DNA from 4 places in the Pectobacterium odoriferum genome. Region 4 is predicted to be linked to each of the others. Evidence: predicted binding sites of a transcription regulator. Region 4 holds the regulator's gene; each other region holds the start of a gene.

Region 1 (2,211 bases), 960 kb from region 4:
TCATAGTCCATCCACACCTGAGTTAAGCCCAAACGCATTCAGCATCGTGTTTAATTTGGCGGCGGTTTCAGCCCATTCGTCCTCGGGGACGGACGCCTCAACAATGCCCGCACCGGCAAACAGGCGGACTTTGTTGTGTTTGATGGTGCCGCAGCGAATCGCTATCGCCCATTCACCATCGCCGTTGGCATCACACCAGCCGACGATGCCGCTGAATACGCCACGATCGTGCGGTTCCAGCTCGGCGATCAACTGACGCGCTTCCTGCGTGGGAAAGCCGCACAGTGCGGGAGTAGGATGGAGCTGGCAGGCAACCTGAAGTGCCGTCATCTCTGGGTTCGTCAGTTCACCGCGGATAGCGGTAGACAAATGCCACATAGAAGCGGTGCTCATTAGCGAAGGGGTTGAAGGAATGGTTAACGACGAGCACAGTGGCATCAGGCGTTGGCGGATGTCATCCACCACCAGCTTATGCTCGTGCTTGTCTTTACCCGATTTCAGCAGGCGCTGGCTGTTCAGGTAATCCAGATGTTCATCGTTCATCCGTCGCGCCGATCCCGCCAGCGGATTAGAAACAATGACGTTCCCCTGCTTGCGCACCAGCAGTTCCGGGCTCGCGCCCAGCAATACCGAACCATCCGGCAGCGGCAGTGAGAAGTGGTATCCACCCGCGTTCTGCACCATCAGGGTATTGAGGATCGTTTGCGCCTTAACGGGGCTCGTCAGCTCAATGTCCAAAACGCGTGACAGCACCGCTTTGCTCAGTTCACCACGGCGGAACCGCTCAACCGCCTCTGCCACGATGGACTTGAACTGACATTCGTCCGGGACGCTGTTTAACGTTAGTGCGGTAGGGCCCGCAGCTGTGTGCTTACGGGCGCGGCTGACGAGTTCAGATTTCGTCGTAACGGCATAACTATCAGGGATATAGAGACAAGATGGTTGCGTGGTATCAAAGGGAATCGCCCCCACAACAATAGGCAGCGACTGCCCTGCCTGACGCGCTCGCTGGAATGCCTGCGCGATTGCAGGGCTAAGCCTGTCATCGTGCGAGCCAGGAACACAAACAGGGGACGAAATACGTTCAAATAAGCCTGAAGTAGACAGGCTTCGGTGTTCCGATGCATATAAAAAAGCGGTCTGTTCCGAATAGGTTAGCCCGCTAAATGCTTCAGTTTTTGTAATCAGTGTATCCACAAGACAGCTCCTGCGCTCGCAAATCAAATACCAATGATTATTAAAATCATTATCATTTATATTAAGCGCAGTTAAATTACACTGAAGTAACGTGTTCGGTCAATCCTTCCACAAAATGGTTATTCACGCCTATTAATTAGGGGTTATATTGATGTTAATCAATTTTTTTGTTCATGTTTCATAATGGGTAATGGTTAGCAACAAGAATGTATTGATTATAAAACCCACATCACAGGTGATAATGAAAATACTTATCATTTATTGTCAGAGAAATTAAGCTGCGCTAGACTGCGCAAATATTTTACTATTTATGTCTAAATGTGAGCCTGTCATGGATGAAAGCATGTACCGCCCGCACACCCGATCCGTTGTGCATCTGGCGCTGCTCATTAATATGCTTTCCCTCGGTAGCTTGATGATGGTGATGCCGCTAGGCCCCGATTTCGTTAGCGCACTGTCTATGGATGCTAAGAACATCGGCTACATTAGCGGCGGTGCAACGTTTGCCTCCGCCATCGTCGGCTTCCTCGCCGCTCCCTATCTGGACAGATTTAACCGTAAACATGCTCTGATCGTGCTGCTAACGCTGCGCTTTGGCCTGACGGCAGCCTGCATGTTTGCCACCAGCCAAACCGATCTTTTGCTGCTGTTTATTCTGGCGGGCTGTGTTGCTGGGCCGGCATCCGGTGTCTTGATGGCTGCGGTTGTCGATATTGTGCCGGCCAACGAACGCGGAAAGCAGCTGGCCTATGTCGGCATGAGTTTTTCGCTCGCGGCGATTGTCATCATGCCGCTGTCGCTGGAACTGGCGCACCGAATTAACTGGCAAGCGCCGTTTTATATTTTCGGCCTCGGCGGTCTGCTACTGGCGCTGTTAGTGCTGTGGTTTTTTCCTTCCATGCCGCCGACGCACCGGGTTCAGCAAGGTTCGTCACCCGCGACAGCGAACGCTTCGGTATTACATGACCTGCTGGCATCGCCTCTTTTCCTGTTGGGGTTGACGATCATGTCGCT
Region 2 (2,211 bases), 2.4 Mb from region 4:
TCCAGCTTTATCGTGCCATATTGGTTCGGACTCGTCGTATCAAAAATCCCTTCTAAACCACCAGACAGTCCCTCAAGGATACGGGTATTGTGCGTACGTTCATATTGCAGGTACGACGTAGAGCTGACGCCGCTGTCCCAGTAGCCGCGATGCGTAACCGCAAAGTTCTGGCGGTACATGCGGTTGGTTTCCTTGCCATAATTACTCACGACCAGCGGGTTGGTGTTGGTATTTTGCGAATCGCCCGCATAGATATTGCCCTGACGGCTGGAACCCGCTTCGAATTCCAGTGACTGCTGCTCGGTCATATCCCAGCGCAACAGGCCATTGATATCTTTATTACGCACCCCTTCGCGTCCGGAAGGCAGTGAAGCTGACTGATTGCCCGCGCGTGCGGACTGATGCCCTTGGTTAATATCGCGTGCATCAGCCTCAGTTTTATTCAGGTTGCCGTACAGGCGGAAGCTCAGGCTGTCGGTCAGGCCGCCCATCAGGCTAAAATCAGTACGCTTGGTTGCGCCTTCCGAACTATGCTCCGGCGCGTTCAAGAAGGTGTTCCAGGTGCCGTGCCATTCCTGACTCGGCTGCTTGGTGATGATGTTGACCACACCGCCCGCTGCACCGTTACCATAGCGCGCCGCCGCTGGGCCGCGCAGCACTTCAATACGCTCGACCATATCGGCAGGCACCCAGTTGGTGTCACCACGGGTATCGCGCTCGCCGCGCCAGCCGTAACGCACCGCCGTACGGCTCGACACGGGCTTGCCATCCACCAGAATCAGCGTGTTTTCTGGTCCCATGCCGCGGATATCGATCTGGCGATTGTTACCGCGCTGGCCGCTGGTTGAGTTACCGGACAGATTGACGCCCGGCATGGTGCGAATCAGATCGGACAGATCGTTAGCAGGCGGACGCTTGCTGATATCTTCAGCCGTAATCACCGACACACCCGGAGCCTGACGGGTTTGCTCAGCGGCCGTCACCACCATCGTATCGCCCGATGCTTTACTTTCGGCCTGACTCTGCACCTGTGGGGCAGGTTCTGTTGAAGGCGCGGTCTGCGCAGCGCTCAGAAACGATGTCATCCCGCAGCTAACGCCAATAAGCGTCGCCAGATAACGACGCGATTGTGGTAGTTTCATCAAAATTATCCTGCCCTGTAAGAAATGAATAAGTAGCCTGAAAAAGGATCAACATCGCAGCCGGTACAGCGACACCTAACGACAATCAGCAAAACGCTGAATAACGGCGGAGATAAAACGCGCAAACGTGGCGGTTATCGGGGAGAAGCGTCATGCCAATAGCATCACGTCGTGTTGTTATGAAATGCTGTGTGTAATCAATCAGCCCTTTTCTCCGCATTGCCGGAAATGGAAAATGCCTTTATCGTGCAATGTGACGTCCTCAACGAAAAATGCTATTGAGAAGTATTTGCATTACCATTTTGACGCGGTCATTGTTACATTTGTCATTCAGGACGGGGTTTGCTCTAGCAGCAAAATGTTTTGCCAAAGCATCAAAATGGAAGGCGCAGGTCGAAGGGTTTAATCAGGTAGGTAATCACGTGCGCAGCTTCACTCAGTCATCAAAGCCAATCTATAAAGATCACATCGTTCAGCAATCGAGTCTGGTCGCGAACAATTACCGTTTTATCGGCCCTCGGCTGATCGATAACACGCCAGTGCTATTCGGGTCGTTCACTGTCGTGCAGCTCAACCCGCATCTGATCTTGCATACCGCGGATGTGATTAATCGCCACAACATGAAAACCCAAAATCTGCTGGATGGCGCGATCAAGCTGGCCATCGTGGTGAGTGGCAATGCGCATATCTCATTTGGTCATCAGGAACTGCATCTGGGAGAGAACCAGCCGGCCTCGCTGATTGCGCTGACAGAGCCGACAATGTTTACCCGCATCGGCAAGCGTGATGAGTATGAGCGAACGATTACGCTGACGTTCGACAGAGAATGGCTGTACGGCAATATGCTGGATACCGTTGGCGACTGGCAGGCCATCCACGATTTCACACAGACTCACCTGGCGACACACTTGTGGACACCGTCCCGACAGGCATTAGCGATTGCCTTACAAACGCTGGACGCTGAACCTTGCCAAACGCCGCTCCAGCGCCTTTATCTGGAAATGCAGTGTATGAGCCTGATTATCGAGGCGTTTACTTCATTGACCGCCAGCGTGGCGCAGGAGAAAAG
Region 3 (2,211 bases), 1.1 Mb from region 4:
TACCAAACAGCCCCACGAACGGTGCAACCGCGCCGACCGTTGCCAGATAGCCGTTACCACGTCCCATGTGACGCCCGGTAGCCGCTACGCGACGTTCCAGACGAAACGCGGTGCGCTCTTTAATCCCATTGTTGTCATCAGAACGCGCGGAAAGCTCCAGTTCGTTCTGCGCATCCACCAGCAGTTGCTGTGCGACGCTGCCTGCTTTGAATGCGTCAGCGGTTTCCAGCGCGTCGTCCAGCGTCTTCGCCTGTTCCAACGCCAGATACTCACGGCGCAGACGACGTTTCGCGCCAGACATCTCAACGCTTTTACTAAAGAAGATCGCCCAAGTAATCACGGAAGCCAGCAGCAAACCGATCATCACCGTTTTCACCACGGCATCCGCGTGCTGGTACATACCCCAGACGGACAAATCGGTTTTCATCAGGTTATTGGTGCCCGGTGCCGCGCTGGCAGGCAGCGTGAGCGCTGATGTCGGGGCTTGTGCATCGGTCGTCACAGGAGCAGAAGGGGACGCAGCAGCAGGCTGCGCGGCTGGCGCTGCATTCTCTGTCGATAACGGTGTCGTTGCCGGAGCCGCAAACGCATTTCCACTTAGTCCCGCCGTACACAGCAGGATAACCAGCACGCTACGGGAAAATGCGCTGAACGCGCCACGTTTTTTTTGCCAGGTTGATAACACCTGTTGAGTTGTATTATTGACAGCCGTCTTCACGCTGTGCCTCCACCATTCGTTCTGTACAATCATCTGTTCTGTACAATATCCGCACATACCCACAGGTATAATGCCGCAATAACGCAGCCTGAAATGATACCAAACCCTGAACGAATTGATAGTCGTTCTCATTATTATTTACATCAGATAACGCACTTTCCTTGCGTTTTGACAGGATTTCAGAGGGTATTGCTCGCACATCAGCAGGAAAAGCATAAGAACGGCAAGAATAATAGCATTCAGGAATATATCAGGCGGGAGATCCCCCTAAAACACAGTGTTAACCAAAATTTTTACGATCGGCTTTTTGTGATCAACATTAAGTTATCACACCATTTCATGATAACTGGCGATAAGTTTACTGAAATAAATAGATATATATGTACATAATAAGATAAATAAAAACACCAAGTTACGTATATTCCTATAAGTCAAATAGGAATAAAGTCCATATAAAATAGCATTTCATATTAGCTTTTTCTTTTGTGACACGAGTCATTCTACGAAGTTGTATAATAGGTTAGCTTAACTCGCAGAGAATACTGACACACGCCACAATAATACGTAATAGGCGGTCGTCTTCTCATCATTAAACCCACTCTTCATTACACTATTTTTCATGGGTTTATATTTTTAAATCGCCATTTGATTATCGATACTGTCACCCTACCTCTGGAGATAACTCAATGAAGCTGTCGAAAACATTGATCGGCGTTTGTCTCGGTTCTACTGCACTCCTGATGAGCCAAGCGATTCAGGCACAACAAATTAAAGCCTCCGATGTTCACCCTGAAGGTTACCCTAATGTCGTTGCTGTACAAAAAATGGGAGAGAAATTAAAGGCCGCTACTAATGGCAGGCTGGAAATTAAAACCTTTCCCGGAGGCGTATTAGGTGATGAAAAACAAATGATTGAGCAGGCGCAGCTCGGCGCGATTGATATTATCCGCGTATCAATGACGCCCGTCGCCGCTATTTTACCAGAAATAGAAGTCTTCACTCTGCCCTATATTTTCCGTGATGAAAATCATCTTCACAACGTGCTGGATGGAAAAATTGGTCAGGAAATTGGTGACAAAATTACCCATAGCAGTAAATCAAAATTGATTTTTCTGGGCTGGATGGACGCGGGAACGCGTAATTTAATCACCAAGCAGCCCGTTGCAAAACCTGAAGACCTCAAGGGCATGAAAATTCGCGTACAGGGTAGCCCAGTCGCGCTGGCAACGCTAAAAGCGATGGGGGCCAACTCGATTGCCATGGGCGTCAGCGAAGTCTTCAGCGGTATGCAAACCGGCGTGATTGACGGCACCGAAAATAACCCACCAACATTTGTCGCACACAACTATCTGCCTGTAGTGAAAAACTATACCTGGAGCCGCCACTTCATTATTCCTGAGCTGTTCCTGTATTCCAAAACCAAATGGGACAAACTTTCTAAAGAGGATCAGGATCTTATCCTGAAGCTGGCGAAAGAAGCACAGCAAGAACAG
Region 4 (2,211 bases):
TCGCTGTGTACGCTGGAATTCCAGGACAACCGCCGTCTGTATGACTGGGTGCTGGATAACATCACCATTCCTTGTCACCCGCGTCAGTACGAGTTCTCCCGCCTTAATCTCGAATACGCGATTATGTCCAAGCGTAAGCTGAATCAGCTGGTTGTGGAAAACGTCGTTGAAGGATGGGACGATCCGCGTATGCCGACCATCTCTGGTTTACGCCGTCGTGGTTACAGCGCGTCATCTATCCGTGAGTTCTGTGTGCGCATTGGCGTAACGAAGCAGGACAACAACGTGGAAATGGCCGCGCTTGAGTCCTGTATCCGTGACGATCTGAATGAGAATGCTCCGCGTGCAATGGCCGTGTTGGATCCGGTCAAAGTCGTGATTGAGAATCTGCCCGCCGAGCATGAAGAGTTTGTCGCGATGCCAAACCATCCGAACAAGCCGGAAATGGGCTCACGTCAGGTCGCATTTAGCCGCGAAGTTTACATCGATCGCGCCGACTTCCGTGAAGAAGCCAACAAACAATACAAGCGTCTGGTGCTGGGTAAAGAAGTGCGTCTGCGTAATGCCTATGTGATCAAAGCAGAGCGCATTGAGAAAGATGAGCAGGGCACCATCACCACGATTTACTGTAGCTATGATGCGGAAACGCTGAGCAAAGATCCGGCTGACGGCCGTAAAGTGAAAGGCGTTATCCACTGGGTTTCTGCGGCACACGCGGTACCAGCAGAATTCCGCTTGTACGATCGCCTGTTCAGTGTGGCCAATCCGGGGGCGGCGGACGACTTCCTGTCGACGATTAATCCAGACTCACTGAAAATTACGCAAGGTTTTGTGGAAGCGAGTCTGGCGCAGGCGGAAGTAGAGAAAGCGTATCAGTTTGAGCGTGAAGGCTATTTCTGTGCTGACCGTGTTTACTCCAGTGCAGAACATCTGGTGTTTAACCGTACGGTTGGACTGCGAGATACCTGGGTAGGCTAAGGCCACCAGTAGAAGACAAAAATAAAACCGCCTCGGCGGTTTTATTTTTTTATGCGGTCGATTTATCGTGTGGAATCGTGCAGGGTTTCATCCTCTCGGCAATCCCCTTCACTGCAATGCCCATAGAGATACAGACTGTGGTTGGACAGTTTGATGCCGTGTCTTTCTGCGATCTCGCGCTGACGTGCTTCGATATATTCATCGCGGAATTCAATGACTTTGCCACAGTCGAGGCAAATTAAGTGATCGTGATGATGCTGCTGCGTCAATTCAAAGACGGATTTGCCACCTTCGAAGTTATGACGGGTTACGATACCCGCATCATCAAACTGGTTGAGTACGCGATAGACGGTAGCAAGACCAATCTCTTCGCCCATATCAATCAGTTTCTTATATAAATCTTCCGCACTGACGTGATGGCAGACAGGGTCCTGTAACACTTCCAGTATTTTCAGTCTTGGAAGAGTGACTTTCAGGCCGGCCTTCTTTAATGCGGTATTGTTGTCAGTCATGCGGGTTTAATCCTGTTGCTTACTTATCAATGGAGGCTGCCTAGCCTATGACATCGGTCGGCTCAAAAAATGCAAAAGCGTCTCAATTATAGAACCGCGCATACAAAATGAAAACAAGCGAATGTTAACAATATTGTCCCCATTCACACTATTGGTATACAACGCAATTCGTTGTTGATGAATGAGGAAATGATGATGCACGTACAAAGCCGATGGGATTATTGTACAGGTTTACTGATAGAAGTTAAAAAAATGTATCAATTATTATGAAAGGTTTTACCTATCAATGCTATTTTGGCTCTGATAGGGATTATCAGAGCCAAAATGGCTTAGCCAACCAGTTCTTGCAGGTTCAGCTCATCGCTGATCTGTTTCACCCACGTTGTCACGCGTTCGCTGGTCAGTTCAGGCTGACGGTCTTCATCGATAGCCAGGCCGATGAAGTGATTGTCGTCGGCGAGACCTTTAGAAGCTTCAAAGTAATAGCCCTCTGTTGGCCAGTGGCCGACAATCGTCGCGCCGCGAGGCTCAATAATGTCACGGATGGTGCCCATGGCATCACAGAAGTATTCTGCATAATCTTCCTGATCGCCGCAGCCAAACAGGGCAACCAATTTTCCTGTGAAATCCACTTCTTCCAACGACGGGAAGAAGTCATCCCAATCGCACTGAGCTTCACCGTAATACCAGGTTGGAATACCCAGCAGCAGAATATCGAAAC

The links. The regulator Fur, encoded in region 4, represses iron uptake genes when iron is present. The targets are predictions, from matches to a motif close to ATAATAATGAGAACNACTATCAA.
Region 1: a site for Fur is predicted at 1,231-1,253, ahead of EO763_RS02610 (isochorismate synthase). Genes of this name have one in related genera too.
Region 2: a site for Fur is predicted at 1,415-1,437, ahead of EO763_RS18615 (TonB-dependent siderophore receptor). Genes of this name have one in related genera too.
Region 3: a site for Fur is predicted at 834-856, ahead of exbB (tol-pal system-associated acyl-CoA thioesterase). Genes of this name have one in related genera too.

The regions. Positions count from the first base shown of each region.
Region 1 covers NZ_CP034938.1:574,704-576,914, reverse strand. Annotated here, with positions in the region: gene EO763_RS02610 (isochorismate synthase) at 1-1,197, opposite strand; gene EO763_RS02615 ((2,3-dihydroxybenzoyl)adenylate synthase) at 1-4, opposite strand, end outside; gene EO763_RS02605 (MFS transporter) at 1,541-2,211, shown strand, end outside.
Region 2 covers NZ_CP034938.1:4,125,668-4,127,878, forward strand. Annotated here, with positions in the region: gene EO763_RS18615 (TonB-dependent siderophore receptor) at 1-1,142, opposite strand, end outside; gene EO763_RS18620 (helix-turn-helix transcriptional regulator) at 1,565-2,211, shown strand, end outside.
Region 3 covers NZ_CP034938.1:420,132-422,342, reverse strand. Annotated here, with positions in the region: gene exbB (tol-pal system-associated acyl-CoA thioesterase) at 1-718, opposite strand, end outside; gene EO763_RS01880 (TRAP transporter substrate-binding protein) at 1,405-2,211, shown strand, end outside.
Region 4 covers NZ_CP034938.1:1,535,964-1,538,174, forward strand. Annotated here, with positions in the region: gene glnS (glutamine--tRNA ligase) at 1-978, shown strand, start outside; gene fur (ferric iron uptake transcriptional regulator) at 1,041-1,490, opposite strand; gene fldA (flavodoxin FldA) at 1,820-2,211, opposite strand, start outside.